DNA from 3 places in the Comamonas sp. lk genome. Region 2 is predicted to be linked to each of the others. Evidence: predicted binding sites of a transcription regulator. Region 2 holds the regulator's gene; each other region holds the start of a gene.
The links. Region 2 encodes LexA, which represses DNA repair genes until DNA is damaged. Its sites were predicted from a motif close to ACTGTATNNNNATACAGT; they were not measured.
Positions count from the first base shown of each region.

Region 1: EAO39_RS12235 (VRR-NUC domain-containing protein) is a predicted target of LexA. The motif match lies at 6,317-6,334, and genes of this name have one in related genera.
Region 3: imuA (translesion DNA synthesis-associated protein ImuA) is a predicted target of LexA. The motif match lies at 7,454-7,471, and genes of this name have one in related genera.

Region 1 is NZ_UOOB01000001.1:2,667,132-2,676,755, forward strand. It holds gene smc (chromosome segregation protein SMC) at 1-548, shown strand, start outside; gene EAO39_RS12215 (cell division protein FtsZ) at 610-1,950, shown strand; gene ligA (NAD-dependent DNA ligase LigA) at 2,007-4,232, shown strand; gene EAO39_RS12225 (patatin-like phospholipase family protein) at 4,276-5,304, shown strand; gene EAO39_RS12230 (type 1 glutamine amidotransferase) at 5,344-6,144, opposite strand; gene EAO39_RS12235 (VRR-NUC domain-containing protein) at 6,366-8,111, shown strand; gene EAO39_RS12240 (ATP-dependent DNA helicase) at 8,108-9,624, shown strand, end outside.
Region 2 is NZ_UOOB01000001.1:2,505,295-2,514,918, reverse strand. It holds gene EAO39_RS11645 (MotA/TolQ/ExbB proton channel family protein) at 1-373, shown strand, start outside; gene EAO39_RS11640 (biopolymer transporter ExbD) at 381-812, shown strand; gene lpxK (tetraacyldisaccharide 4'-kinase) at 917-1,981, shown strand; gene EAO39_RS11630 (Trm112 family protein) at 2,032-2,220, shown strand; gene kdsB (3-deoxy-manno-octulosonate cytidylyltransferase) at 2,224-3,006, shown strand; gene adk (adenylate kinase) at 3,380-4,036, shown strand; gene EAO39_RS11610 (asparaginase domain-containing protein) at 4,144-5,181, opposite strand; gene lexA (transcriptional repressor LexA) at 5,295-5,969, shown strand; gene EAO39_RS11600 (hypothetical protein) at 6,134-6,583, shown strand; gene EAO39_RS11595 (hypothetical protein) at 6,656-7,270, opposite strand; gene EAO39_RS11590 (hypothetical protein) at 7,584-7,796, shown strand; gene EAO39_RS11585 (D-2-hydroxyacid dehydrogenase family protein) at 8,148-9,167, shown strand; gene EAO39_RS11580 (hypothetical protein) at 9,190-9,624, opposite strand, start outside.
Region 3 is NZ_UOOB01000001.1:2,902,505-2,912,128, forward strand. It holds partial or broken gene EAO39_RS13225 (IS5 family transposase) at 443-1,252, opposite strand; gene dnaE (DNA polymerase III subunit alpha) at 1,498-4,914, opposite strand; gene EAO39_RS13235 (hypothetical protein) at 4,922-6,346, opposite strand; gene imuA (translesion DNA synthesis-associated protein ImuA) at 6,514-7,428, opposite strand; gene EAO39_RS13245 (HD domain-containing phosphohydrolase) at 7,569-8,828, opposite strand; gene EAO39_RS13250 (OmpA family protein) at 9,563-9,624, shown strand, end outside.

The DNA.
Region 1 (9,624 bases), 160 kb from region 2:
CGCAGGTGGACGATTTGACCCGCGCAATGAACACCCTGGAAGAGGCCATCAAGAAGATCGACGCGGAAACGCGGGAGCTGCTGTCCGGCACCTTCGAGATCGTGAACCGCCACTTCGGCCGCATGTTCCCCGAGCTGTTCGGCGGCGGTCAGGCCAAGCTGGTGATCACGGGCGACGAAATTCTGGATTCCGGTGTGCAGGTGGTGGCGCAGCCGCCCGGCAAGAAGAACCAGACGATTCACCTGCTCTCGGGCGGGGAGAAGGCGCTGACGGCGATTGCCCTGGTGTTTGCCATCTTCCAGCTCAATCCCGCGCCTTTCTGTCTGCTGGACGAGGTGGATGCGCCGCTGGACGACGCCAACACCGAACGCTATGCCAAATTGGTGTACAGCATGAGCAAGGGCACGCAGTTCCTGTTCATCAGCCACAACAAGATCGCCATGGAAATGGCCGGTCAGCTGATCGGCGTGACCATGCAGGAGCAAGGTGTTTCACGAATTGTTGCCGTGGACATGGAGTCCGCTTTGTCCATGGCTGAGCTATCCTGAGGGGGATGCTCCTCGCAGTCCCTATCCCAACCTGTTGACCGTTTGAACCTCTTTTTTCCAAATGAGTAACTTGCAAATCAGTCTGGCCGTTGTGGGCGTTGTGCTGCTGGTCCTGATCGTTGCCTACAACTCTTGGTCTGCCCGCCGCAACGCGCCCAAGCGCTCCGAGCCGGTTGACGAGGCAGCGCAGGCCGATCCCTTGCGCCACGAACCCGGCATGGACACCGTAGGCCACACTTCCGACCTCACCAAATACCAGCACGAACCCGTGCTGGGCGACTTCAGCAAGGCCGTGCCCGGCGCGGAGCCGCTGCCCATGCCCGAGGCGGGCGGTCGCTTTGCCGAGACCGATGCCGAGCTGGCCAGGCTGGTGGCCCAGGAGGCCCATGCCGAGCAGCAGCGTCACGTTGTGGCCACGGCCCATGGCGAGATGGAGGATGAGCTGCAGTCAGGTGCCACGGCATTGCGCGCCGATGCCGCCATGGCCCAGCAGGCAAACATGGCAGGCGCCAAGCAGGAGCCGGTGTTTACCGAGGCTCCGCTGGCCGCTTCCGTGCCGCCGGCCGCTTCCATGGAGCGCCGCGGCCATCTGGATGCGCTGATCGATGCCATCGCCCCGATCCAGGTCGGTCAGGCCGTGCCCGGCGAAGTGGCCATGCAGGCCCAGCCCAGCACACGCCGCGCCGGCAACAAGCCTTTTGCCATCGAAGGCATGAACCAGCAGACCCGTCAGTGGGAGCCGCTGCAGGCCGGTCAGCGCTATCTGGGTTTCCAGTCCGGAGTGCAACTGGCCAACCGCACGGGCGCACTCAACGAGATCGAGTTCTCGGAGTTCGTGGCCAAGACCCAGCGCTTTGCCGACGCCTTGAGCGCGCTGCCCGATCTGCCGGATATGCTCAACGAAGTCTCGCGTGCCCGCGAGCTCGACCAATTCGCCAGCGAGCACGATGCCCAGCTGAGCTTCATGATCCGCGCCCGTCAGGCCTCCTGGAGCGCCGGCTATGTGCAGCAAAACGCCGGCCGCCAGGGCTTTGTGCCCAGCTCCATGCCCGGGCGCATGGTCTTGCCTTCGCCCAATGCCGGCATGCCGCCGGTGCTGGTGCTCAACTATGATCCGCAGGCGGCGGTGGCTGACGATCTCGATCAGTCCGTGGTGCGCGAATTCCTGATCAGCCTGGATGTGGCCCAGGTGCCGCGCGGCGAACAGCCTTTTGCCCATCTGCGCCAGGTGGCCGAGCAGATGTGCCAGACCATGGACGGCGTGCTCTGCGACCAGAACGGCTATCTGCTGCCGGTCTCGGCGCTGGACCCGATTCAGCACGATCTGGAGCTGCTGTATGACAAACTCGACAGCCACGAGCTTTCTGCAGGTTCGCTGCTGGCGCGGCGCCTGTTCAGCTGACAGCCCAGGGCCAGATTTTCTGGCCCCTTTTTTTGATTTCCCCCGGCGGATAGCGCATGACCGAGAACCTAGACCTTTTTTCCGCTGAACCGCCTGCCAGGAATGTGCCAGATGCTGCGCAAAGCATAGCGCCAGAAAAAGTGCTGGCCAAGGTGGCCGAGCTGCGGGCCCAGCTCAACCAGTGGGCGCACGAGTATTACGTGCTCGACGAGCCCAGCGTGCCCGATGGCGAATACGACCGCCTCTACCAGCAGCTGGAAGCCCTGGAAGGCGCTTACCCGGCTCTGATCACCCCCGATTCGCCCACGCAGCGCGTGATTGGCGCGGTGCTTGACGGCCTGCAGCCGGTGCGCCATGCCGTGCCCATGCTCAGCATCCAGACGGAAACCGACAATCAGGCCAGCGGCGCCCAGGCATTTGACGCCCGCGTGCGCAAGGAGCTGGGGCTCGATGAGAGCGCGCCCGCCGTGGAATATGTGGCCGAGCCCAAGTTCGATGGTCTGGCCATGAATCTGCGCTATGTGAACGGCGTGCTGGTGCAGGCTACCACGCGCGGCGACGGCGAGGTGGGCGAGGATGTGACGCACAACATCCGCACCATCCGCAAGATTCCGCTGTCTCTGCCCAAAGACCAGGGCGTGCCGCCCGTGGTCGAAGTGCGCGGCGAGGTCTATATGGGCCGCGCCGATCTGCAAAAGCTCAACGAGCGCCAGAGCGCTGCCGGAGCCAAGACCTTTGCCAATCCGCGCAATGCGGCGGCGGGGTCGGTGCGCCAGCTCGATTCGGGCATTGCCGCCCAGCGGCCGCTGTCGTTTTTTGCCTATGGTCTGGGCGAGATCACGCCGCCTGCGCAAGGCGGGCCGGATTTCGGCACGCATTACGCCATGCTGCAAACGCTGAAATCATGGGGATTTCCGGTCGCACCCCAGGTGTGTGTTGCGCGCGGTGCTTCTGAACTGGTAGCGTTTCACCAGCGCCTGGGTGCCGAGCGCGATGCTCTGCCTTACGAGATCGACGGCGTGGTCTACAAGGTCAATTCTCTGGCGCTGCAGCGCCAGCTGGGCTTCAAGTCACGCGAGCCGCGCTGGGCCGTGGCCCACAAATATCCGGCCCAGGAAATGCCCACGCTGATGGAAAGCATCGATGTGCAGGTGGGGCGCACCGGCAAGCTCACGCCCGTGGCCAGACTGGCGCCCGTGGCCGTGGGCGGCGTGATCGTGACCAACGCCACCTTGTCCAACATCTTTGATATCCGCAAAAAAGGCGTGCGCGTAGGCGATACCGTCATCGTTCGCAGGGCTGGCGATGTGATTCCCGAGGTGGTTGGGCGCGTCATGACCCCCACGCTCGGCACTGGCGTGTCCTCGCTGCCCCCCGAGGGGGCTGGTTTGGCCTTGGGACGGCCCGGCGGCCAAACCGTGCCCGCTGCTCGCCAGCCTTATGTGCCCAACTTTCACATGCCCAAAAACTGTCCCATCTGCGGCAGCGCCGTGGTGCGCATGAAGGGCGAGTCCAACCACCGCTGCACGGGCGGGCTGTTCTGCGGCGCGCAGCGCAAGGAGGCAATCCTGCACTTCGCGGCCCGTCGCGCCATGGACATCGAAGGCCTGGGCGACAAGCTGGTCGATCAGCTGGTGGACGCCCAGGTGGTCAAGGTCCTGCCCGATCTGTATCGCCTGGGGCTGACGGCACTGGCGTCTCTGGACCGCATGGCGGAGAAATCGGCCCAGAACGTGCTGGCGGCGCTGGAGAAATCCAAGCACACCACGCTGCAGCGCTTTTTGTTCGGCCTGGGCATACGCAATGTGGGCGAGGCCACGGCCAAGGATCTGGCGCGCCACTTCGGCACGCTGGACGCCATCATGGATGCCGATGTCGAGGCCTTGCTGCAGGTGCCCGACGTGGGGCCGGTGGTGGCCGACAGCATTCACACTTTTTTTGCCCAGCCCCATAACCGCGAGGTGGTGGAGCAGCTGCGGGCCTGCGGCGTGCACTGGGAAGAGGGTGCACCGCCCGAGAAGGCGGCCCAGGTGCTGGCCGGCATGACGGTGGTGTTGACCGGCACTCTGCCCACGCTCTCGCGCGACGAGGCCAAGGATATGCTGGAGGCGGCCGGGGCCAAGGTCTCCGGCTCGGTGAGCAAGAAAACCAGCTATGTGGTGGCCGGGGCCGAGGCCGGCAGCAAGCTGGTCAAGGCCCAGGAGCTGGGCGTGGCCGTGCTGGACGAAGCCGGTATGCTGGCGCTGCTCAAGGGCCAGACGCCGGCATCGCCGGCCGCCTGATGGACAAAGACAATGCTGCGGCAACGCAGAACAAGAGGGATGTATCACCGTGATTGCACGTAAACCCGTGGTGGGCGTGGCTTTGGGCAGTGGCTCGGCACGCGGTTGGGCCCACTTTGGCGTGCTGCGCGCTCTGCGCGAGGCCGGTATCCAACCCGATATCGTCTGCGGCACCTCCATAGGCTCTCTGGTCGGAGCCGCTTATGCGGCCGGGGAGATGGACCGTTTCGAGGAGTGGGTGCTGGGCCTGGGCATGCGCAAGGTCTTTGGCTTTATGGACTTCAACCTGGGCAGCGGCATGCTCAAGGGCGAGAGAATCATCGAGTTCTGGCGCGAGCATTTTGTGCAGGAAACCATGGAGGAGCTGGCAGCCCCCTTTGGCTGTGTGGCCACCGATCTGCATACCGGCGCCGAAGTCTGGCTGCGCAAAGGCTCGATTGCAGATGCCGTGCGCGCCTCGATTGCTCTGCCCGGCCTGTTCACGCCGGTGATTCGCGACGGACGCTTGCTGGTCGATGGCGGTCTGGTCAATCCCGTGCCGGTCTCGCTGGCGCGGGCCATGGGCGCCGATGTGGTGATTGCCGTGGACTTGAATGCCGACCTCATGCGCCGCAACAGAAATGCGGTCGGCATGGGCGCCGCCGCGGCCAGGCCCGGCAAACCGCAGGCCCAGCAAGCGGCCGAGCCGGAACCGGCCTTTACCGATCTGGAGCCGCCAGCGGGCATGTTCAATGCCAATGTGCCGCCCATGGGCTGGAGCGGCAAGTGGAAAAGCTCCATGACCAGCGTGAAGTCGTTTTCCTCCTCGGTACTCAAGCGCGGCATTCACAAAAACGATGAAGAGCTGCAGCAGAACATTCCCTCGCTGCTCAACGTGGTCATGTCCAGCGTCAACATCATGCAGATGCGCATCACGCGCAGCCGCATGGCGGGCGATCCCTCCGAAGTGCTGATCGCGCCCAAGGTGGCGCATATCGGCCTGCTGGACTTTCATCGTGCCCGGGAAGCCATCGATGAAGGCTATGCGGCCGCCAAGGCGGTGCTGCCGAGCTTGAAGGACTGGGGCGTCTAGAGTCGCTGTGCCGGCTTTGATGCGTGGCTGACCGCTGCTCTAGCGCGTGGCTTGCGCCAATATTGCTATGGTTTGTCTAGCTAGAGGCGATTGATAATCAAGGGCTGGGTCGGTTTTTTGTTCCAAAAAATGCGGTGAATGGCCTGGTCGCAGCTGAGCCGTCCAGGCGCTGTAGCTGCGCAGCGCCATGGCATGCAACTGGCCCAGATGGACAGGCAGCTGAGACAGAATCTGCGCCTCGCTCTGCACCCCGGGGCCGTGCGCCAGCAGCAATTCCTCATGGCCGGTGCGGCACCACTGCTTGATGCTTTGCTCCGTCACCTCCAGGTGGCCTTGAAACGCCCAATGGCGCCCATGGCGGAAGCCCTTGTTCAGGCAATGCGTGCCCACCATGGTGCGGCTGGCGCCTTTGGGGATTTCAAAAGTGTCGTAATGCCAGTTGAAGATGGTGGCCTGGCTGGGCAGGCGCATCTGTTGCTGGGCTTCGCGCGTGGTCCATATCGAACTCCAGCCTATATTGGGGCAGGGGTTGCGCCAGACGCGGGCACCCATGGCGCGGGCCAGCATCTGCGCGCCAAAGCAGTGGCCCAGCACCGGCACATCACAGGCCAGTGCGTTTTGCAGCAGGCAGCGTTCATCCTCAATCCAGCGCAGCTGCTCGTTGGCACAGTGGTTGCTGCCCAGTACGATGATGCCGCTGTAGTCTCGCGCACGGGCCGGTGCCGAGCCCTCGGCGCAGGGGTCTATCAGCACATAGGCCAGGTCTTGCCGGCGCAGATGATCGAGCAAGATGCCAGGGCCTTGCGAAGCTTCATGCTGGAGGATGGCGACAGGTTTCATACAAAAAGGCGGGGCACAGCCGCCCGTGGTGGTGAGGCCTTGAATATAGGAATCACGCCATCAAGCCCTTGTATGGATTGCACAGCTTGCTATCAAGACTGCATCAAGAGCATGGGTTGAGAGCAGTTTGATGCAGGCTTTTAAGTGGGGTTTGGCGGCTTTGCTATGATTAACTGTATAAATTCACAGTTAAGCCGATTTCATTCCTCTCAGGTGATCGCTTGAGCACGCCGCCCCCCCATCGCTTTTACTATCTGCACAACTTTCAGCGTGCGCTGGACTGGTTGGGCCAGCGCTATGGCGATCTGCTGAGCGTCCAAGAGCTGCAGTTCATGACGCGTTTTGCCCAGCTGCCCCAGGCCTCGCAAGCGCTGCTGGTGCGCATGATCATGCGGCGTGGGCCCTGGTTCAGGGCCGATAAGCTGGTGTACGAGGAAATCCCAGCGCTGGCCGATGCAGCACAGCCATTGCGTCAGGAAGGCTGGATTGACGATGCTCAGCCCATGACGGCGGCCGAGCTGTTTGGCTTGCATACCAAGCCCGAGCTGCTGCAGATTCTGAGAGATTTCCCCAGCAGCCTCGTTACCAGCTCCGGTACCAGTCCTGCTATCAGCTTCACCATCAGCCCCAGCCTGCGCAAAAGCGAAATGCTGGCGCTGGTGCAAAGCGCTCAGCAGGGTGACAGAGCTTATGCCCAGTGGCACCCGCAGGCCGCCGAGCCGGTCTGGCGCCTGATGGTGGGCGAGCTATGCGAGCGCTTCAGGCTGATGTTCTTTGGCAATCTCTACCAGGACTGGTCGGAGTTTGTGCTGGCCGATCTGGGCGTGTTTCGCTACGAGAGCGTAGCGTTCGATGCCGGCTCGCGGGCGTTTCAGCAGCGCTGCGATGTGGATGTCTATCTGGCGCTTTCGGCCTGTCGCCAGGCGCTGGACGAAGGCGCAGACGTGGCGGCGCTCAATGAGTCGCTGGCTCAATACCAGAGCGCCAACCCCTGGCTGGAAAAGCGCCGCGCCAAGCTCTTGATGCAGCTGGGCCAGGCCTGCGAGCGGGCACAGAACTGGACCCTGGCCCAGAGCCTTTATGCGCGCTGCAACTACCCGGGCGCGCGCCACCGCCGGATTCGGGTGCTGGAGCGGCTTGAACAGTTCAATCAAGCGCTAGCCCTTGCAGAGCTTGCACAGTCTGCTCCTGAAAGTGAGGAAGAGGCCCAGCGCATTGCCCGCATGCTGCCGCGGCTGCGTCGCAGCACAGGGGCGGGCGCAGCCCAGGAGAAACGCCGGCGCGCGGCCGCACTGGCCCCTGCCGTGGCTGGGCTGTGCTCTGATGTGACGCTGGCTTTGCCGGCCGAGCCGATGGCCGTGGAGTACGCGCTGCGCGATCACTGGCAGTCCGGGCAGGCGCCGGTGTTCTATGTGGAGAACGCGCTGATCAACTCGCTGTTTGGCCTGCTGTGCTGGCCCGCCATCTTTGCGCCGCTGCCGGGCGCGTTTTTTCACCCTTTTCAAAGCGGCCCGGCCGATCTGAGTGCCCCCGATTTTGTGCCGCGCCGCCAGGCGCTATTCGATGCCTGTTTGCAGGCGCTGGCAGACGGCAGCTACCGCCGCGTGATTGCCCAGCGCTTTGCCGAAAAGCAGGGCCTGCAGTCGCCGTTTGTCTTTTGGGGCACGCTGAGCGAGGAGTTGCTGGCTCTGGCGCTGGACTGCATTCCGGCCGCCCATCTGCAGCTGTTTTTTGCCCGGCTGCTGCAGGATGTGAAGGGCAACCGCACCGGCTTTCCCGATCTGGTGCGCTTTTGGCCAGCGCGGGAGCAGGAACGGCCGCGTTATGAACTGGTGGAAGTCAAGGGGCCAGGCGACAAACTGCAGGACAACCAGATTCGCTGGCTGGCGTATTGCACGGATCACGGGCTGCCGGTCAGCGTCTGCCATGTGCAGTGGAGTGATGGACTGCCTGCGGAGGGCGCTTGAGCGCTGAAGCCACCGATCACAGCAGCGCGCCAGCCGTGGTCGGCGTTCGCGCTCTGTGCGAATTCACGGCCCGTAGCGGCGATCTGGACCTGCGCTTCACGCCATCGCCCACTTCGCTGGAAGGCATGGAAGGTCATGCCACGGTGCGCCGCCGCCGCGCTGCGGGCTACGAGTCAGAAATCAACCTTGGCGGGCAATACCAGGAACTGTGGGTTCAGGGCCGGGCCGATGGTTTTGATGTAGCAGCCTGCCGGCTCGAAGAAATCAAGACCTATCGCGGCACGCTGGACGGCATACGCCCCAACCACCGCGCCTTGCACTGGGCCCAGGCCAAGGTCTATGCGTATCTGCTGTGCCAGGCGCGGCAGCTGGCGCAGATCAATGTGGCGCTGGTGTATTTCCATGTGGGCAGCGGCGAGGAAACCGTGCTTAGCAGCCTCTACACCGCCGATGAGTTGCAGCTGTTTTTCGACAGCCAGTGCCAGCGCTACCTGGCTTGGGCGCGCGGCGAAGCGGCGCATCGGGCGCAGCGCAACACCGCCTTGCAGGCGCTGGACTTTCCGCATGCGCAGTTTCGCTCCGGGCAGCGGCAGTTGGCTGTGGCCGTGTATCGCACGACAGTATCGCCAGCGTCAGCGGATAGCCAAGGCGATCAGTCACGCGATAGACCAGGCGATGAACCAGGCGACGCAAAAGCCTGCGGGCGCAGCCTGATGGCTCAGGCCTCTACAGGCATTGGCAAAACCCTGGGCACGATTTTCCCGCTGCTCAAGGCCATGCCCGGCCAGGGGCTGGACAAGCTGTTTTTCCTGACCGCCAAGACCACAGGCCACGCCCTGGCGCTGGATGCGCTGGCACAGCTGCAGCAGACTACAGCGCCCGGTGTTTTGCGGGTGCTGGACCTGCAGGCCAGAGACAAGGCCTGCGAGCACCCGGACAAGGCCTGCCACGGCGACTCCTGCCCGCTGGCCCAGGGCTTTTACGACCGCCTGCCTGCGGCACGCGAGCAGGCGGTCAGCCTGGCTGTGCAGGATGCTCCGGCCGTGCGCTCGGTGGCGCTGGCCCATGGCATCTGCCCCTATTACCTGATGCAGGAGCTGGCGCGCTGGGCCGATGTGGTGGTGGGTGACTACAACTATTACTACGACAGCTGCGCCATGCTGTATGCGCTGACCCAGGCCCAGGGCTGGAAGGCGGCCGTGCTGGTGGACGAAGCCCATAACCTGCTGGACCGTGCGCGGCGCATGTACACGGCCGAGCTTTCGCAGTTTGCGCTGCATGCGGCGCGCAAGCAGGCGCAGGGCAGGGTGAAAAAAGCGCTGGACGGCCTCAACCGGGCCTGGAATGCCTTGAACAAGGCGCAGCATCACAACTACCAAAGCTATGCCGAGCCGCCAAGCAGTCTTTTGAACGCCGTGCAGCGTGCGATCAGCGCCATTGCCGAAGTGCAGGCCGATCAGCCCCTGCCGCCTGCCGACCCGGTGCTGGCCCTGTATTGGGAGCTGCTGCAGTT
Region 2 (9,624 bases):
CAGCGAAGACGAATTGCGCGCTGCCATGGAAGGCGCGGGCCGCGCGGCCGCCCACAAGCTCGAAAAATACCTTAGCGCCTTGGCCACCATTGCCTCGGCCGCTCCTCTTTTGGGATTGCTGGGCACGGTCATTGGCATGATTGAAATTTTTGGCTCGCAGTCGGGCGCCCCTACGGGTGGCGGCAACCCGGGCCAGCTGGCTCACGGCATCTCGATTGCGCTGTACAACACGGCGTTTGGCCTGATTGTGGCCATCCCCACCCTGGTCTTCTGGCGCTACTTCCGCGCTCGCGTAGACGGCTATCTGCTGAGCATGGAGCTGGCTTCCGAACATTTTGTGCGCCATCTGTCGCGCCTGAAGCTAGCCAAGTGAGCGGTACATGAACTTCCGTCCCCGCCATCGCGATGAGCCAGAGATCAACCTGATCCCCTTCATCGACGTGCTGCTGGTGGTGCTGATCTTTTTGATGCTGTCCACCACCTACAGCAAGTTCACCGAGCTGCAGCTGACGCTGCCCGTGGCCAATGCCGAGCAGCAGCGCAACCGGCCCAAGGAGATCATCGTCTCCGTGGCTGCCGACGGCCGCTACGCCATCAACAAAGCCGCCGTGCAAGACCGCAGCGTGGCCGTGCTGGCCCAGGCCCTGACCACGGCCGCCGTGGCCGGCCTGGACAGCATCGTCATCATCAGCGCCGACGCCATGGCCCCTCACCAGTCCGTGGTCAGCGTGATGGAGGCGGCCCGCCGCGCCGGACTGTCGCAAATCACTTTTGCCACACAGACATCGGCTGCCGCAGGTACGGCCAAATAAGAGCACACCTGTCACACAAGCCGCCTTGACTGGCGGCTTTTTCATTTGCGCAGCAGCTGCCTGCCACGCCGTATGATCGGCCAGGCTTTTCCATCCCCGTCTTCATGCCTACAGCCCCAAGCACCTCCTCTCCATCCCTGCCCTCCAGCGGTCTGCGCGCCCTGTGGCGCCGGCGGGGTGTGGGCGCCTGGCTGCTGTGGCCGCTGTCCGCGCTGTATGGCGCGCTGCAAGGCTGGAACGCGCAGCGCATGCTGCAAACCCAACAAAGCGCGGGCCTACCCGTTATCGTGGTCGGCAATGTGATTGCAGGCGGCGCGGGCAAAACCCCGGTGACCCAGGCCGTGGTGGCCCATTTGCTGGCCCGCGGCTGGCAGCCCGGCATCATCTCGCGCGGCTATGGCCGAAAAAGCCGCGATTGCCGCGAAGCCCGCGCCGACAGCTGCGCCAGCGAAGTCGGTGATGAGCCGGCCCTGCTGGCCCGCTCTACCGGCGTTCCCGTGTTTGTCGCCGCCCAGCGCATTGAAGCGGCCCGCGCCCTGCGCACCGCCTATCCGCAGGTCGATGTCATCGTCAGCGACGACGGCCTGCAGCATCTGGCTCTGGCCCGCGATGTGGAGCTATGCGTTTTCAACGATGAAGGCGTGGGCAACGGCTTTTTGCTGCCTGCAGGCCCGTTGCGCGAAAAATGGCCCCGCCCCGTGACGGCCAGTCTGTATGCCGGCCAGCCACCCAGCCCCCTGGGCAGCGCCCCGGCATTTGCGCTGCAACGCCAACTGGCCGATACCGCCGTCAACGGCAAAGGCGAGAAGATCGCGCTGAGCTGCTTTGCCGGCCAGCGTGTGGAAGCCGTGGCCGCCGTAGCCAGACCCGAATCGTTTTTTGCCATGCTGGCACAGCAGGGCATTGCCCCTGCCGTCACCCAAGCCTTGCCAGATCACTATGATTTTGAGAGCTTCTCGCGCAGATTGGATAATGGCCAGCCCTTGATTTGCACCGAAAAAGACGCGATCAAACTCTGGAATTCCCACCCCGAGGCCTGGGCCGTGCCCCTGCAGCTGCAGCTGCCTCAGGCCTTCTGGGAGCTGCTGGATGCGCATCCCGCCCTGGCCGCTCGCCCCCAAAATTGCGGCAGCGGCGCCGTCTCAGTGCTCGGCTCTGACTATCATTGAGCCCATACAGGCCGCCCCGCCTCAACTCATCACACTTTTGCAGGATTCCCATGGACGCCAAACTTCTTGAACTGCTGGTCTGCCCCGTCACCAAGGGCCCGCTGCGCTTTGACCGCGAGCGTCAGGAACTGATCAGCCACAGCGCCCGTCTGGCCTACCCCGTGCGCGACGGCATTCCCGTGCTGCTGGAAAACGAGGCCCGTACGCTGTCGGACGAAGAACTCGAAGACGACCGCTAAGCCATGAGCTACACGGTACTGATTCCTGCCCGCCTCTCTTCCACCCGCCTGCCGGGCAAGCCCCTGGCCGATATTGGCGGCCTGCCCATGGTGGTGCGCGTGGCCCAGCGCGCGGCGCTGGCCGGCGCCACCCGCTGTGTGGTGGCGGCAGACGATGCCAGCATCGTGGCGGCTTGCCAGCAGCATGGCGTGCAAGCCATCCTGACCCGCAACGACCACCCCAGCGGCAGCGACCGCCTGGCCGAAGCCTGCGAACAGCTAGGCCTGTCGGGTGACGATGTGGTGGTGAATGTGCAAGGCGACGAGCCGCTGATAGACCCGGCCCTGATCGACGCCGTCGCCCAGCTGCTGCTGGCGCGCCCAGAAGCCAGCATGGGCACAGCCGCCCACCCCATAGACAGCCTGGCAGACTACCGCAACCCGAATGTGGTGAAGGTGGTCTGCGATGCCAAGGGTCTGGCCAGCTATTTCAGCCGCGCGCCCATCCCTTTCTCGCGTGATCACGCCGATACAGCCTGGTGGAACGCTGAAAGCGGTGCTGCGGCCCAAGCCGGTCATGCGGGCTTTACGCCGCTGCGCCATATAGGCATCTACAGCTACAAGGCCGGTTTTCTGCGCGAATTCCCCCGCCTCTCGCCCGCCCCCACCGAGGCCATGGAACAGCTGGAGCAGCTGCGCGCCCTGTGGCACGGCCATCGCATTGCCGTGCATATCACGCCCCATGCGCCAGGCGCCGGCGTGGATACGCCCGAAGATCTGGAGCGCGTGCGCGCCCTGTTTGCCTGAAGCCGGACACGCCAAGGGAATTCCCTTGGTTCACTATCAAAACAAAAGCAGTTGGCGCTCCACACATATGGGTAGCATATTGAATTCAATATAAAACCCATATAAATCAAGCGCTTCCCGCTATAATTTCCACTTAGTCCGAATAGCGCATGCGGGCGCCAGATTCCACAGCTACAACTACAGCCATCGCTCAAAGGTAGCAACAAAGCCTTCCCAGGCCGCACTTGTGACAGTCGCTAGCCACTTGTGTAAGCCTGTGTTGGTCTTGTGCGTGCTATCCTTGCCCGCGAAAAAATATAGCCGGAGGGCAAAACTGGTGACCACCCCACCACCTCTGGCAAGCCAAGAATTTCTACTCTCCTCAAGGATCTCCATGAAACTGATTTTGTTGGGTGCACCCGGCGCCGGCAAAGGCACTCAGGCCGCCTTCATCTGCCAAAAGTATGGTATCCCCCAAATCTCCACCGGTGACATGCTGCGCGCTGCCGTCAAGGCCGGCACGCCTCTGGGCCTGCAAGCCAAGGCGGTGATGGACGCCGGCCAGCTGGTCAGCGACGACCTGATCATCAACCTGGTCAAGGAACGCATTGCCCAGCCCGATTGCGCCCAGGGCTTTCTGTTCGACGGCTTCCCCCGCACCATCCCCCAGGCCGACGCCATGAAGGCTGCCGGCGTGAAGCTCGATTACGTGCTGGAGATCGACGTGCCTTTCGAGGCCATCATCGAGCGCATGAGCGGCCGCCGCAGCCACCCCGCCTCGGGCCGTACCTATCACGTCAAGTTCAACCCACCCAAGGTGGCTGGCAAGGACGATGTCACCGGCGAAGACCTGGTGCAGCGCGAAGACGACAAGGAAGAAACCGTCAAGAAGCGCCTGGATGTGTACAGCAGCCAGACCCGCCCTCTGGTGGACTACTACAGCAACTGGGCCAAGGCCGACGCCGCTGCAGCTCCCAAGTACCGCGCCATCAGCGGCACTGGCAGCGTGGAAGAAATCACGGCACGCGCTTTTGCGGCTCTGGCCGAATAAGCCAGCCTCGGCAAGCGCGTCGTTAAGGCGCGCATTCAAAAAAGCACCTCATCGAGGTGCTTTTTTGCGTTCTAGCGCTTACTCTGCATGCGCCAGCCGCTATCAGTTCAGGAATCACTGCCCGACTGCAATGCCAGCGCCAGCATCAGCGCCACGCGGGCCTTGCCCGGCGCGAGCAGGATCACATCCGGCTCTCCCTCCGTTGCGCCAGCGCGCAGCCAGCCCGAAATCCCTGCCATCGCCTTGACCACAGTAGGTTGCGAGGGCAGCTCAGTAAAGCCCACGGGCAAGCCTTCCAGGCAGCGGGTGCTGCTCCACACCACCACGCCAACCTGCTGTGCCCGTGCCAGCGCCTGAAGCATTTGGGCATGAATCGTGGCATTGCCCGTGCCTGCCACCACCAGACCGCGCACGCCGGCGGCCACCAGCGCATCCACGCTGCGTCCGCTTTGCAAAGCCCCGGAGGTCAGCAATTCCACCCAGGGCAGCTCGCTGTGGGCCAGCAAGTCCTGGAACGCCGTGCTACTCAAAGCCTGTGCCTGGCTGGCGACCACGGGCTGGGCCAGCCAGCGCACGGCACACTCTTCCACCACGGCACAAGGTCCGCTCTCATAGGAGCGCAGCGCATTGAGGCGGTAAGGATGCACCTTGAGCACCTGCTGCGCGTCATGCACCTCGCCGGCCGCAACCACCCACACGCCAGCCACGGCGCTGGCGGCCACGGCCACCGCATCCCGCAGGTTTTGCGGGCCATCGGCCTGTAGCGAAGTCGCCGGGCGCATGGCGCAGGTCAGCACCACCGGCTTGATGGGCTGCAGCACGGTTTGCAGCAGCCAGGCGGTTTCCTCCAGCGTGTCCGTGCCGTGCGTGATCACCAGGGCCTGCGTATCGGCATCGGCCAGCGCCTCGGCCACGGTCCGCAGCATGCTGCGCCACACCGGCCAATCCATATCCTTGCTGTCGATCTGGGCCAGCTGCATGGCGGCCAGCGGAGCCGCAGCCAACTGTGGCAAATCCGGCACCGCAGCCAACAAGCTCTCCACGCTGATCTGCCCGGCCTTGTAGCCCACGGCCTGCGTGCTCGATTCCGCCTGGCCCGCAATCGTTCCCCCGGTGCCCAAAATCACAATCTTAGGAATTGCCACTTGCTCTCCACAAAAAACTGGTTAAAAATACAGTTACTGTATAAACCAACAGATCAGAATTCCAGACCCAGGCCTTCAAGCCTGAGCCTATCGAACCAAGACTGGATGCCAGCATGCTAGACCACCCCAAGCTCACTCCCCGCCAGCAGCAGATTCTGGACCTCATCCAATCGACTATTTCCCGCACCGGCGCTCCCCCTACACGCGCCGAGATCGCCAGCACTTTTGGCTTCAAGTCCGCCAATGCCGCTGAAGAGCATCTACAGGCCCTAGCCCGCAAGGGCGTGATTGATCTGGTCAGCGGTACCTCGCGCGGCATTCGCCTGCGTGCGGACACCGTGCGCAACATCAATGCGGCCCGTGGCGCCAGCTTTTCCCTGCCGCTGTCCTCCATGGCACAGCTGGTGCTGCCACTGGTGGGCCGCGTGGCTGCCGGCTCGCCCATTCTGGCCCAGGAACATATAGACCAGAGCTATGCGGTCGAGCCCAGCCTGTTTGCCGCCAAGCCCGATTACCTGCTCAAGGTGCGCGGCATGTCCATGCGCGACGCCGGCATCATGGATGGCGATCTGCTGGCCGTGCAAGCCACCACCGAGGCACGCAACGGCCAGATCGTGGTGGCCCGCCTGGGTGACGATGTGACGGTCAAGCGCTTCAAGCGCACACCCCAGGGCATTGAGCTGCTGCCCGAAAATCCCGACTACAAGGTGATTCATGTGGCGCCCGAAGAGTCGTTCGCCATCGAAGGTCTGGCCGTGGGTCTGATCCGCAACAGCATGTTCATGTAACTACTGCCGCTGCGCGCCAGGCCTTACCGCTGCGCACAGCCCCTGTTTTCTCCAGCCCAGGTGGTAGGCGCGAAGCCTTGCAGCTTCGCCCTGAGCGGAGCTTTGCCTGAAATTTGCAATCCTGCCCTGCTCATGCCTCACGGCTTTTGATAAGGAGTTGCCAAATGGGATTCACCGCACCACTGCTGTCTTTGACACGTTTTGCCTGGAAAATCTTTCCCGTCGCCACTGCCGCAGGACAGCCCTCAGCCGCATGGGCTGCAAGCAATGACAGCGGGCCAGACCACGTAGACGGATCCAGCTCCGGCAGCGCACAAGAGCAAAAGCAAGCACAGCGGTTTCAAGGCACCGGCGCCTACCCCAATGTGATTACCCTGCGCAGCAGCCGTACCCGCCGCCGCAATAGCGCAGGTCGCTACGGCAAGCCAGTGGCCGCGCAGCAGCAACTGGCCTTGCCACTGCAAGCGGCTGACAGCACCCAGCCGCGCCTGCTGAGAATCGTGCAGCGCGAACCACAAAAGCAGCCCGAGTGCCTGCTGATTTCCGGCCGCATGGCCGATGTTTGCGCGGCGCTTGAGCGCATGGCAGGCGCAGAACAGGTCTGGCACGCCTGAGCCGTTGCGGGCAACGATCACCGCCCCCTGACGCCGTAATACAGCCCCGCTGCATGAGACGTTCAAAGGCGCTCAGCGTTGCTCAAGACGATTCACATTCCCCCTGGAATCCGTCGCACACAGCCACTGCACGCCTTGAAGCATGAGAAAGACTTCATAGCCTCCGGCCGCAGGCACATGCGATAGCGGTAGCACGAACAAGGAATTTGCCCCACTCTTCAAGGCCAGAGCGCTTTTGCACGCAGCCATGGCTGCCGATGCAGCCTGCATATCGGCGGCCGGCGCCGACTGACCGGTGCTTGAAGAACTTTGCTCCATGGAAAGCGTGTACTGCGCCTGTTCACCACGCCGCGCTGCATTGCGCATCAGAAATACATGGATGACATAGTCTGCCCCTGTCTCCGGGCGAAACATACAGACATTGCCCGTCAATGCGCCCTGGCAAACCGCCTCTGAACTGCCTTTTCTCTCGACATTGAAGTAATTGCTGGGGTTGTTGGTGACCAGCTTGACCGTCACTTGCTGGTCAGGCCCGGCAGCCAGCGCATATTGAGCGCTATCGTCCCCCTTGATCTGCCCGCTGACCGAGGAGCTGGCACTGCTGCGCAGCGCGACACGTTCCTGGGCAAAGGCTCCGCCGCTCATCAGGCTGACGGCGATCAACAACATCGGAAGAATTCGTGTCATACAAAGCCCCTTGTGTTGGTTCCAGAGCGCATCCAGCAGCTGGAAGTTCCAATTTTGCCTTGATGTCGGGGCTGAGTCCGATCGGAGCTGCTTGAAGCCGATAGGCCGTAATGGAGTTAGGGCACTTTGGCGCTTTATCTCACCTCCGCCTGCACGAGGCTGCAGCCAGCTTGCGCTTTTGCGGCTCTCAACATGGCTTGCGGCAGCACTTCGCCTTGGTCACCATGGCCGGCTTTTGCTCCTAAAATTGATAAAAATCAAATGGGGGAGCGAGATGGATTTTTTAGGCAGTCAAGGATCCGAGCTGAGAAAAATGAAAAGTCAGCTCGTGGCCCAGGAAGCGTTGCTGTTCGCAGTGATCGAAACCCTGAATCCCGAACATTTCAAGACTTTGCGTCTACGTTTTGAGTTGCATGCCGAAGAGGCCAAGACCGAGGTCCTGAATTCCATGGCCACGGACGAGTTGTATGAGCGTCTGCTTGAGCATCTTGAAAAATACTCAAAAACCATCAGCAACAGCGATTGATGCCATGAGCACACCGGCGGCTTCAGCTTTCCTTGCTGGCTTCCCAGCCATCCAATCTCGAGATCCGCTCACAGCGCCCAGACCTTACCCCCGAATCAGCCGGAAGGACAATAGAGTCTCTGCTATCAATACTCTTGCAGCACGGCGTCAAAATACCGGGCAGATCCTCTTCAAGTGACATACTTCGTAAAGTGATGCCAAAAGCTACGCTAAGCTATGGAGTGAGTAAGGCGGGCCTAGGGCCGCCTGGCGGCGTTGGTTTTGGCGCAGATTGGGGCAGCCAAAGCTTTAGCGCATTGAATGCATTGGATTTATCCAATCAATTCAGCCACTTACCAAAGGATTCCGGTAGTGAACATAGTTATTCTGGACGATTATCAAGATGCCGTGCGCAAGCTCGAATGCGCCCAGTTGCTGGAGCCTTTCAATGCCAAGGTCTACACCAACACGGTCAAGGGCGTAGGCCAGTTGGCCATCAGGCTGCGCGACGCGGACATCATCGTTCTGATCCGCGAACGCACGCCCATCACCCGGCAGTTGCTGGAAAAACTGCCGCGTCTCAAGCTCATCGCCCAGACGGGCAAGGCAGGCGCCCATATCGACGTCAAAGCCTGTACCGACCATGGCGTGGCCATTGCCGAAGGCGTAGGCTCTCCGGTCGCCCCTGCCGAGCTGACCTGGGCCTTGATCATGGCGTCTATGCGCCGCCTGCCGCAGTACATTGCCAATCTCAAACACGGAGCCTGGCAGCAATCGGGACTCAAGACCGGCTCCATGCCCACCAACTTCGGTCTGGGCAATGTGCTGCGTGGCCGCACCTTGGGCATCTGGGGCTATGGCCGCATAGGCCAGTTGCTGGCCAGCTACGGCAAGGTGTTTGGCATGCAGGTCTGCGTCTGGGGCAGCGAAGCCTCCCGGCAAAGAGCTGTGGATGATGGCCTGACGGCCGCCGCATCCAAGGAAGCTTTTTTTGAGCAAAGCGATGTGCTGTCTCTGCACCTGCGCCTGCATGAAGCTACGCGCGGCGTGGTCACGGCTCAGGACCTGGCCCGCATGAAGCCCACCGCCCTGTTCGTCAATACCTCACGCGCCGAGCTCATAGAGCCTGAGGCCTTGCTCTGCGCGCTCAATCGTGGCCGCCCCGGTCTGGCCGCCATCGATGTATTCGAGAGTGAACCCATTTTGCAAGGACATGCCTTGCTGCGTCTGGAAAACTGCATTTGCACGCCGCATATAGGCTATGTGGAGCAAGACAGCTACGAGCTCTACTTCCGCGCCGCCTTTGAGAATGTGGTGAATTTTGTGGCCGGCAATGCCACCCACATCCTCAACCCCGAGGTGCTCTCAGGCCCTATCCGGCTCAGACAGTGAAAGCGGCTGCCAGCCTCGGAGATCAGTGCCTGCTCTCCGTGCCCTGCTCGGATTTCAGGCTGACTTGCTTTGACAGTTCGCCCTCCGTAGCCTCATAGACAGACTGGCGCACCACGGTTTCCACCTCTTGCCGCAATCTAAGCACCATGGTGCGGGTCTGTTCCTGCACCACTTGCGCGATGGCCTCGCGCAAGCGCTGCTCCAACACCAGATCAACCCTTTGCATGAGGCGATGAACCAGATCTTCTTCGCTTACCGCAGAAGCCAGAGCATTCGCAACCAACCCTTGCTGCGGCTGCTGGGGCGAAGGCAAGCCAGTTGCCTGGGGAGGCGCCGACTCATGCTCTCTGACAGGCTCTGACCCCAGCTCGGCAAGGTTCGAAATATCCAGCGCATGCGGTTCGGCTTGAACCAATGCTGCCGTTTCAACTTGAGCTTCAGCGGCCGGTTCCTGGCT
Region 3 (9,624 bases), 400 kb from region 2:
TCATGACCCTTTCAGCGCAAGGCTCGCGCCAGGCAAAACGCAGGTTAATAGAGCGTTGAGCGACCGCTTCCGGGCATCTCGTTCGGCAAGTCGAAGGACAGCAACCGTTGCAAAGCCGACATAGGTCTACGAAGGCTGGACGACCGCAATGGGTCGCTAGCTCCTGTTCGCACGACGTGACAGCGGACATCCAGCGACCTAACTGCCTTCACTTGATAGTCGCTGTCCGCTGCACACCTGCAACCCGTCATTGGGCAGTAGTCCGCGTCGATGATCGGATGGCCGGTATGGGACGGTGACAGTTAGGAAGCGTCGCGGCTACGAGCAGCGGCAATCGCTGCACAGCAACCCTAGAGCGATAACATGCGAATAGCTGCAACAGGTCTCGTTTACAGCCGTCGAATCAGCCTAAGGATTGACCAAGCGAGCCTGCTTAGAGCGGCTAACACCACCTATCCACGAAGCGGGCGCAGATGATTGCTGCAGCCAATTGCAGCAACGCTTCGTGAATGTCCAAGCGCCTTTCAAAACGGATTCGCAGCTTGCCAAAGCCAGCAAACCATCCGTGTGTTCTCTCCACAACCCAGCGATGCCTACCCAGTTTCTCGCTGCTCTCCATCCCTCGCCTTGCAATCCGGCTGGCGATGCCCCGCCGCCTGAGATAGGCACGGCAGCGTCGGTAGTCATAACCTTTGTCGGCATGTAGCTTCGCCGGTCGCTTGCGTGCTCTGCCTGGCAAGCCTGCTTGCCGCAGGTAGCGCATCCATGCACTTCTCGAACATCATGGAATCGTGCCTGTTAGCCCCACTGACGAGAATCACCAGAGGGATACCTCTGGCATCTACGACGATATGCCGTTTGGAGCCGAGCTTGCCTCGGTCGGTGGGGTTGGGGCCCGTTTCCTGGCCCCCCGGGGGCTTGGCACCGAAGAGCCATCAATGCAGGCCCGGCTCCAATCAATCTGGTCATGTTCACGCAGGCGCACCAGCATGGCTTGGTGCAATCGCTGCCAGACACCACTAGCATTCCAGTCACGCAGGCGCCGCCAGCAAGTCATGCCGCTGCCGTAACCCAGGGATTGGGGGAGGTCTTCCCATGGAATGCCGGTGTGCAGCACGAACAGGATGCCGTTGAGGGCCGCCTCATCGCTCACGCGTAGCTTGCGCGCGCCACCTTTGCTGGAAGGTGAAAATGTTGGAATCAGGGGCTGCAGCTGTTGCCACAGTTCTTTGTTAACGGGTTGTCTTGCCATGAGGGCATGAAGCATAAATGCTTCATGCCGGTCTCAGAGGGAAGTGGTGTTAGCGGCTCTTAGGTGTACAAAAATCACTGGATTCCGCATGGCGCACCAAGTCGGTCCTTGCTGCCCGGCCTTTACTTTTTAAAAACCCTTTAATTTCTTGCCGCCGACTGCGTTTGCGCCCTGCTCCGGGTCGTTCACTCCCTAGTTTGTTGAACAATCTTGCGATGCAAGCGCTCTCACCGCAACCAACGGCCTCAATGAAAATCGCGGCTGTTCAGGCCGACTTCCACAAAGCGCCCCAGCCAGCGAGTCATGTCCTTGGCGCGCATTACTACCAAATGATGAGCGGCTGGCGCTTTATCTGATTGGGCTTTAGCCTGTTTTCCCTCATATTCCTCGGCGTCCAGCTGTGGAGCCGTGCTAGTTTGCCAGATGCCTTCCACGGCCAGCAGGCGTGAGGCCAGCAGCGGCGCCTGCCAGCGGGCAAAGGTCTGGGCCCAGACCACAAGGTTGATGGTGCCGGTCTCGTCTTCCAGGGAGATGAACAGCGTGCCCTTGGCCGTGGGCGGTCTCTGGCGCACGGTGACGATGCCGCAGGCGCGCACTTTTTGACCCGGCAGCATGTTGCGCAGCTCCACGGCCGTGTGCAGGCCATGGCGGGCCAGCTTGGGGCGCAGCAGGGCCAGAGGGTGGCGGCGCAGACTCAGGCCCGTGGCGGCGTAGTCGAACATGATTTCTTCGCCCTCTCGGGCTGCGGGCAGCTGCAGCGCGGGCTCGTTGACCGGCACACCGGCAAACAGCGGCGGCAAGTCGTTTTGCACGGCGGCATCCCACATTTGCTGGCGTCTATGGCCCGAGAGAGAGCGCAGCGCATCGGCAGCGGCCAGGGCTTGCAGCTCGCTTTGGCTCAGCTGCGCTCTCAGGGCCAGATCTTCGGTATTCGCCCACGGGGATTGCGCCCTCTGCTCCTCTATGCGTAGCGCCGCAGCCTTGCCCAGATACGCCACGCGATTCAGGCCCAGGCGCACGGCGGGCTGGGGCTGGGCCACGCCGCGCAGGGTTTGCAAAGGCGCTTCCAGCGTGCACAGCCAGTGGCTGTGGCAGACATCCACTGGCAGGACGCGCACGCCATGGCGGCGCGCGTCCTGCACCAGTTGCGCGGGCGCATAAAAACCCATGGGCTGGGCATTGAGCAGGGCTTGCAGAAAAATTGCCGGCTCATGGCGCTTGAACCAGGCGCTGGCATAGGCCAGCAGCGCAAAGCTGATGGCATGGCTTTCGGGAAAGCCGTATTCGCCAAAGCCCAGCATTTGCGCAAAGATGGCCTGGGCAAATTCCAGCCGGTAGCCGCGCGCCACCATGCCGTCGATCAGCGGGCGCTCAAAGCCGTGCACACCGCCCTTGCGTTTCCAGGCGGCCATGGAGCGGCGCAGCGCATCGGCTCTTTCGGCCGAAAAACCCGCCGCCTCCATGGCGATCTGCATGACCTGCTCCTGGAATATGGGTACGCCCAGCGTGCGCTCCAGGGCTTTTTTCAGCTCTGGTTTTTCCAGCACCAGCGGCAAGTCCCTGCGCTCACGCTCGCGCGCCAGCAGATAGGGGTGGACCATGCCGCCCTGAATCGGCCCGGGCCGCACGATGGCGACCTGCACGGCCAGGTCGTAGAACTTGCGGGGCAGCAGCCGCGGCAGCATGCTCATCTGAGCCCGGCTTTCGATCTGGAAAGTGCCCACGGTATCGGCACGGCAAATCATGGCGTAGGTAGCCGGGTCGTCCTGCGGGATCTGGGCCAGGCCCCATGATTCGCCGCGCCAGCGGGCGCGCTCGGTCAGCGCATTGCGCAGCATGGTGAGCATGCCCAGGGCCAGCACATCGACCTTGAGCAGACCGAGCACGTCCAGATCGTCCTTGTCCCATTGAATGACGCAGCGATGGGCCATGGCTGCAGGCTCCACCGGCACCAGCCGCGTGAGCTTGTCCTGGGTGAGCACAAAGCCGCCCACATGCTGGCTCAGATGACGCGGCCTATCCTTGAGCTGCCAGGCCAGCTCCACCCACAGGCGCAGCTGCCTGTCGCTGACGCTCACCGTCATGGATTTATCCTGGGCCAGCACCTGAGCTTCCTTGAATTTGCGCTCCACCCAGTCCTCGGGCAGGGTTTCTGGCCCGTCTTCGGGCGATGCCTCGGACGATGCCTGGGAGAGGTCGGCTTTTTCGGCCTGGGCCTGGGCATGTTCGCTGAACCAGTACTGGCCCTTGGCCAGCGCATCGATCAGGTCCGCCGGCAAGCCCAAGGCCTTGCCCACATCGCGCAACGCGCCCCGGCTGCGCCAGCAGCTGACCACGGCCGTCAGCGCGGCCCGATCGCGGCCGTATTTGGTGTAGATGTACTGGATGACCTCTTCGCGCCGGGCATGCTCGAAGTCCACATCGATATCGGGCGGCTCGCTGCGCGCCTTGCTGATGAAGCGCTCCACCAGCAAATGATTGCCCACGGGGTTGACGGCGGTAATGCCCAGGCAGAAACACACGGCGGAATTGGCGGCCGAGCCCCGGCCCTGGCACAGAATGCCGACGCTGCGCGCATAGCGCACGATGTCATGCACGGTGAGAAAGTACATCTCGTACTTGCAGTCGGCAATCAGCGCCAGCTCGATCTGCAGCTGCGCCCGCACCGCTTCGGGAATGCCTTGGGGATAGCGCCCCGCCGCGCCCTGCCAGGTATGCCAGGCCAGGGTCTGGCCTGCACTCATGCCGGGCAACACGCTTTCCTGCGGGTACTGGTAGCTGATTTCGTTCAGGATAAAGCTGCAGCGTTCGGCCAACCGAACGCTGGCCTGTAGCAGCGCTTTGGGATACAGGGCCGCCAGCCGCAGGCGCGAGCGCAGATGCCGCTCGGCATTGAGCTGCAGCGCAAAGCCGCATTCGCCCACCGTCTTGCCCAACTGGATGGCCGTCACCACATCCTGCAGCGGCTTGCGCGAGCGGGCATGCATATGCACATCGCCGCAGGCCAGCAGCGGCAAGCCCAGCGCAGTGCCGACCTGCTGCAGGGTTTGCAGCCACAGACTGTCGTCGGGGGCCAGGTGCAGCTCCACACCCAGCCATAGAGATTCTGAATAAAAATGGTTTACAGCGCTTTGAATACAAGCGCTTATAGATATCAAATCAGAAGCATCTTCAAAACCGGCAACCAGGCCACGCTGCGGCAGCAGCACGCATTCACAGCCCTGGTGCAGCAATGACCAGGGACTAGTCTCATCTACCACATAAGCGCCCTTCGCGGCCCGGCTGCGTGCAGCGGTAATGAATTCGCAGAGATTGCCCCAGCCTTGCAGATCGCGCGCCAGCACCACGATGCGCAGCTTGCCCCAGGCAAATTCGCTGCCATAGATCAGATGCAGATCGCAGTCTCGCGCCGCCTCGAAAGCACGCACGGCACCGGCTACCGAGCATTCATCGGTCAGCGCCAGTGCCGCATAGCCCAGACTTTTGGCTCGGTGCACCAGCTCGGCCGGAGATGAAGCCCCGCGCAGAAAGCTGAAGTGCGACAGGCAATGCAGCTCCGCATAGGCCAGCGGCCCCCTGCCCGCCCCCAGGGCCGTGGGCAGGGCCGGCGCTGCCGCCGGTGGCTTGGCGGGTGCATTGCGGCTTAGAACTGCAGCAGCCATGGCCGGCTCACCCGTAGATGCCCTGGGCAAACCACTGCGTACCTGCCCCGGCACCAGCTGAACTGCCCCAGCCGCTTGCCACATGAGGCCCTGGCTCTGCCGCCCGCTGGCGGTAGATCCAGACATGGCCGACCACCTCGTTAAAGGCCACAAAATAGTCGCGCACGGCCAGGGCATCTGCCTCGCCCCACCAGCCCGACTCCAGCCGGTAAGGCCCGGCGCGCAGTTGCAGCGGCCCGTGCCAACTGGGACGGCTGCCTTGCAATGGCAAAGCCTGGGGTTCGGCCAGCAGCCATGGCGGGCACAGCGACTGCCAGCAAGTGCTCATCGCCGCCAACGGCCTGACTGCCGGCTTTTGGGGCTGCAGCCCGCTGCTGGCGCTTTGCCATTGCTGCATGGCCTCGGGCCGGTGATCGGCACAAGGCGTCACCATGCGCACGGCGTCCTCGCCCCAGCGGGCACTGATGCGCTCCACCCATTCATGCCAGGGCAAGCTGTTGTCCTGGCAGCCCTCTTTTTCTCCCGGCTGCGGCAGGCAGCTGAGCATATCGGGCGCCCAGGCCACATTTTCCAGCAGATTCAGCTCCAGCATGTCCACGGGCGCACGCCAGCGCTGCTGGGTCAGGTGTTCGCGCAGCAGGCGCTGCAGATGCGCCATGGCCTGTGCGCCCTGGGCCGGCTGGGCCGTGCGTATGCAAAGCTCGCCCCACAGCGGCAGCTCCTGGCCATCCACCCGGCGCAAATCATGGTGCCAGCGCAGTTGCAGCGCCAGCACCGCCCGGTGGCGGGCCTGCAACCAGGTTTGCAGCGCCCGCAGCAAAGGCTGAGCCGCCTGCAGCACGGCATCGGCATGGTGGGCGGGGTAGCCCAGATCATGGCGCAGGCCAAACTGCTCGGGCAGTTGCAGCCAGTTCAGCGGCTGGGGCAAGAGCCCATAGGCTTCATCGAGCACACGCAAGGCCTTGGCACCGATGCGGCGCGACAGCCCCGCACGCGGCAAAGCGCGCACATGGCCCCAGCGCGTACAGCCCAGGCGTTGCAGCACGGCGCTGTGCTGCTGCAAAGCCGTCAAAGTCCATAAGGGGAAATCATCAGCGTCCAGAGGCGTTGTGCCTTGCCCTGTTCCCCGCCCTGTGCCCCGCTCTGCTCTCGTGCCGTTTTCGCCGCCCAGCTTCAGACGCAGCTGCGCCAGCGCCTGCCAGGCCGTGGGCCCCTCCCCCGAAGCGGGAGACTCAACCGCCGCAGCCCCAGGCTCTGCGGCTTGAGATACGGCTTGCTGAAAAGCCTGGGCCAGCCTGTGCAGCATGGGCTCGCGCCCGCCCCACAGGCGCTGGACGCTGCTGGTTTCCATGAGCAAAGCCTCTTCAAGCACGGCCACGCGTGGCGAGTGCTGCAGTGCCCACCAGCAGGTGCTGGCCTGCAGCGGTTGCATGGCGTTCTTTGTGGATGTCTGTGCCGATATGGCTGGCGATGCGGTTGGAGATCGGGGCGGCGATGGCGCTGCACCACCTGCCTTGTCTGGCTGCAGCGCAGCCAAAGGCCAGGCGATCCAGTGCGGGGAAGGCAATGCGGCGGCTGTCATGGCGGTTCCTCTCAGAGCTATGCGGCCCCGTGCAGAGAGGCCGCGACGCCGGAATCCAGCGACTGCGCTACCCGGCCTTGCATAAGCAAAGCGGCCTCGGCACTCTGGGCGGCACGGCGGCTGGCCTGGGCTTGCAAAATGGGCGCCCAGGCCCACTTCGAAAGCGATAGCTGTATGGGCAATTCCAGTGCGGGCCCACGGCGTTTCAGTATCTGAATCTGCAGCGCGTGCAGCGTATTTTCCTGGGCGGTCTGAGGCGCTTTGTCCAGGCGCAGGCGCAAGGCCGCCGGCGTGCTTTGCTGCTGCACGCTCAACTCCTGCCACAGCCACAGCGGCCGCCCCTGGGATGCCGCAGCCCAGTGCAGGCGGCGCAAGCTGCTGGCCGGCAATGAGGGCAACCAGGCCAGCAACGCCAGCACATCCCGGCAATGCAAGGCCTGCTCGCAAGCCCAGGCCAGCTCATGCACGGGCAAGGCCGGCGGTTTGTACACGCAGCACAGTTGCTCCGGGGCAATGCCTGCAGCCTGCAGACTAGGTGCAAACGGCAGATACGGCGGCTGCATCAACACAATTTTCCGAGTTGCCAGCCTGCCGGAAGGCTGGGCTTGATCGGCTGCTTTGGCCCGCCCAGCCTGTTCCGCCAACGCAGGCAGCAGCAAAGCCCATTCGGCATGGCAGTGAGCGGCCTGCAGCACCTCGGTCAGGCCACTGGCCGGCCAGCCGCCGCCGGGCAGCTCGGCATCCAGCGCCGCATGGCCGGTGGGCCAGGTGCTGCTGCGCTGGCTGGCATGCCAGTCCGCGCCGCGCCAGACACCGGCAATATCTTGCAGCGCATCCGCCCCCTGGTGCCTGGTACGCGCCAGATCCTCTTCGCACGCACTCCGGCCTGCGGTATTGGCAGGGTTGAGAGAGGCGCTGAGAGGCAAGGACATGGGCTGAAAGTCACAAAATCAATTTACTGTATAAATATACAGTAAACAGACTTGATGGCAAAAACCATGACCCTGAAAGCTGCAAACCAACGAAAAACGCCGGCTGAAACCGGTGTTTTGGGGGATCAAGCTCAGAAGCCTCAATCCTGCGATGGAGCTTTCACCTGTATTTGCATACAGGCATCGCACCATTGGCTCACCACCGCATCCAGCGGATGGCCGGGCTCAGCCGGGGGCGGCCAGCGGCGCAGACAGGCATTGACGATGGCTTGCAGCTGCCACAAGGCCTCCCGATTGACCAATGCCAGCTCGTTCATGCCCTCCGCATCGTCCTTGAGGTAGTTGAGTACGTCCAGTTGCTGATCGGGGTGTGAGCCAGCCTCGGCCAGCTGTTTTTGCAGATGCAGCAAGCTGGTTTGTACAAAGGAAGCGGCTTCATGGTTAACCAGATCTGGCCTGCCCTCGTCCTGCCCCGTCTGCAGCAGCTTCTCCCACATCTGAAACACCGCAGACAGCGCCGCCACGCCATGCGTGACTTCGGCCAGCAGCGGTGCCAGCGGCGTGCCGGGGCTGATTTCGTCATAAAGCAGCGGCAGCATTCGATGTACCAGCGCCAACGGATAACGTTTGTGGTTCATGCGCAGCATCAGCGACAGGCGCTGGCCCGGCATGTGCTTGAACTTGTCAAAGAAAGCCGCCACCACTTCGGCCAACAGCAAAATCTGCCCCATGGGCGAGATGGCATCGCCCGGCACTCCGCGCGGATAGCCGGAACCGTCCATGCGCTCATGGTGCTCCAGCACCGCCATCTCCACCGCCCGAGAATACACGCCGGCACTGCGCACTACCAACATGGCCGTGATCGAATGCGCCACCAGATGTTTGCGCTCCTCGCCGCTGAGGCGGTATGCAGCATCCGTCCAGGCCGGGTCCATATAGAGCATGCCCACATCGTGCAACAAGGCGGCAGTGGCCAGAGGCACGCATTCGCGCTCGCTCCAGCCTTCCTGCCGCGCCAGATAAATGGCCACCAGCGCCATCTGCAGACTATGGGCAAACAATTCGGGGCGCTGCTCACGCATCACCGTGAGCTTGAAAGCGATCTGCGGCGGCAGTTCGATGCCGCGCAGCGGAGCCAACAGCCGTTCAGTCCCGCCTTGCGATTGCACCAGGCGCTTCATCAACTCTACGGTTTCGCACTGCACCATGGCCTGGGCCTGCAGCGCCGGAATGTCCACCAGATGTTCCGTGAGTAGATGGCTATCTATGGGGTCGCGCAGCTTGTGCTGTATGAGCCTGTCATACATGCGGCTATCCATGCGCGCGCCCTTGTCTACGAGCTTGATGCCTTTGTCGGTGTAAATGGCCTCACCCGTCACCACCTTGGTGTGCTCGGCCATATCGCTAACGGCACGCAAAAAATGCGCACCGTCTTCGTGCGGCTCCACTTGCGGCTGACTCAGCTTCTGCGCTGTGTTTTCACTCATTGCAAATTTCTCGATATTCAGAGTGGCTTGTACTACCTGGCACATCGCAGATTTACGACTGCGACAAGGCGCGAAGCAACAAGTAACGACGGCAAGGCTCAGCGTCCTCGACGAAGCAACGATAGACATGAGCCCAGTGGGGCGGTCCGGATGACCAGTCCAAGGTCAACCAGAAAGGCCACCTACAGACAACGCCTGGCGGCTTTGCATAAGCACCAGTATGGCTTGAATACGAATTCAATCCGGCTCTAGTGTTTGATTCAATACGCAAAAAGCTAGCGATCTTGAAGCCTCCAAATACCGAACAGAGCACACCAACCCACATCACCACCCGCCATCCTGCATTTTCAGATTTTATTCCAACACATTCATGCACCGGCTTCAAAATATTGCCCCAAACACCGAAAACAGAAGTAAGCCCCAACTATTTAAATAAGCAAAACCAAGTACCTAGATGCTTGTTATTTTTTGTTACCATCATCAAGTTATTTCCGTGTCCCAGTCAAATTTTCACCGATTCTCGAGCTGTATTTTGTGTCAGGTTTTTCATACCAAAGCTCTAGCACAAAATTTTGCATTAATCTCATAGAAATCCTGATTGGCGGAAATCATATCCAATAATCAAAAAACATAGCAAAAGAGAGAAAATGCTAGCGAAAGCAAACACTTACCATCGATTCACAAGTTTGGTGATTGCGATGTCGCTGGC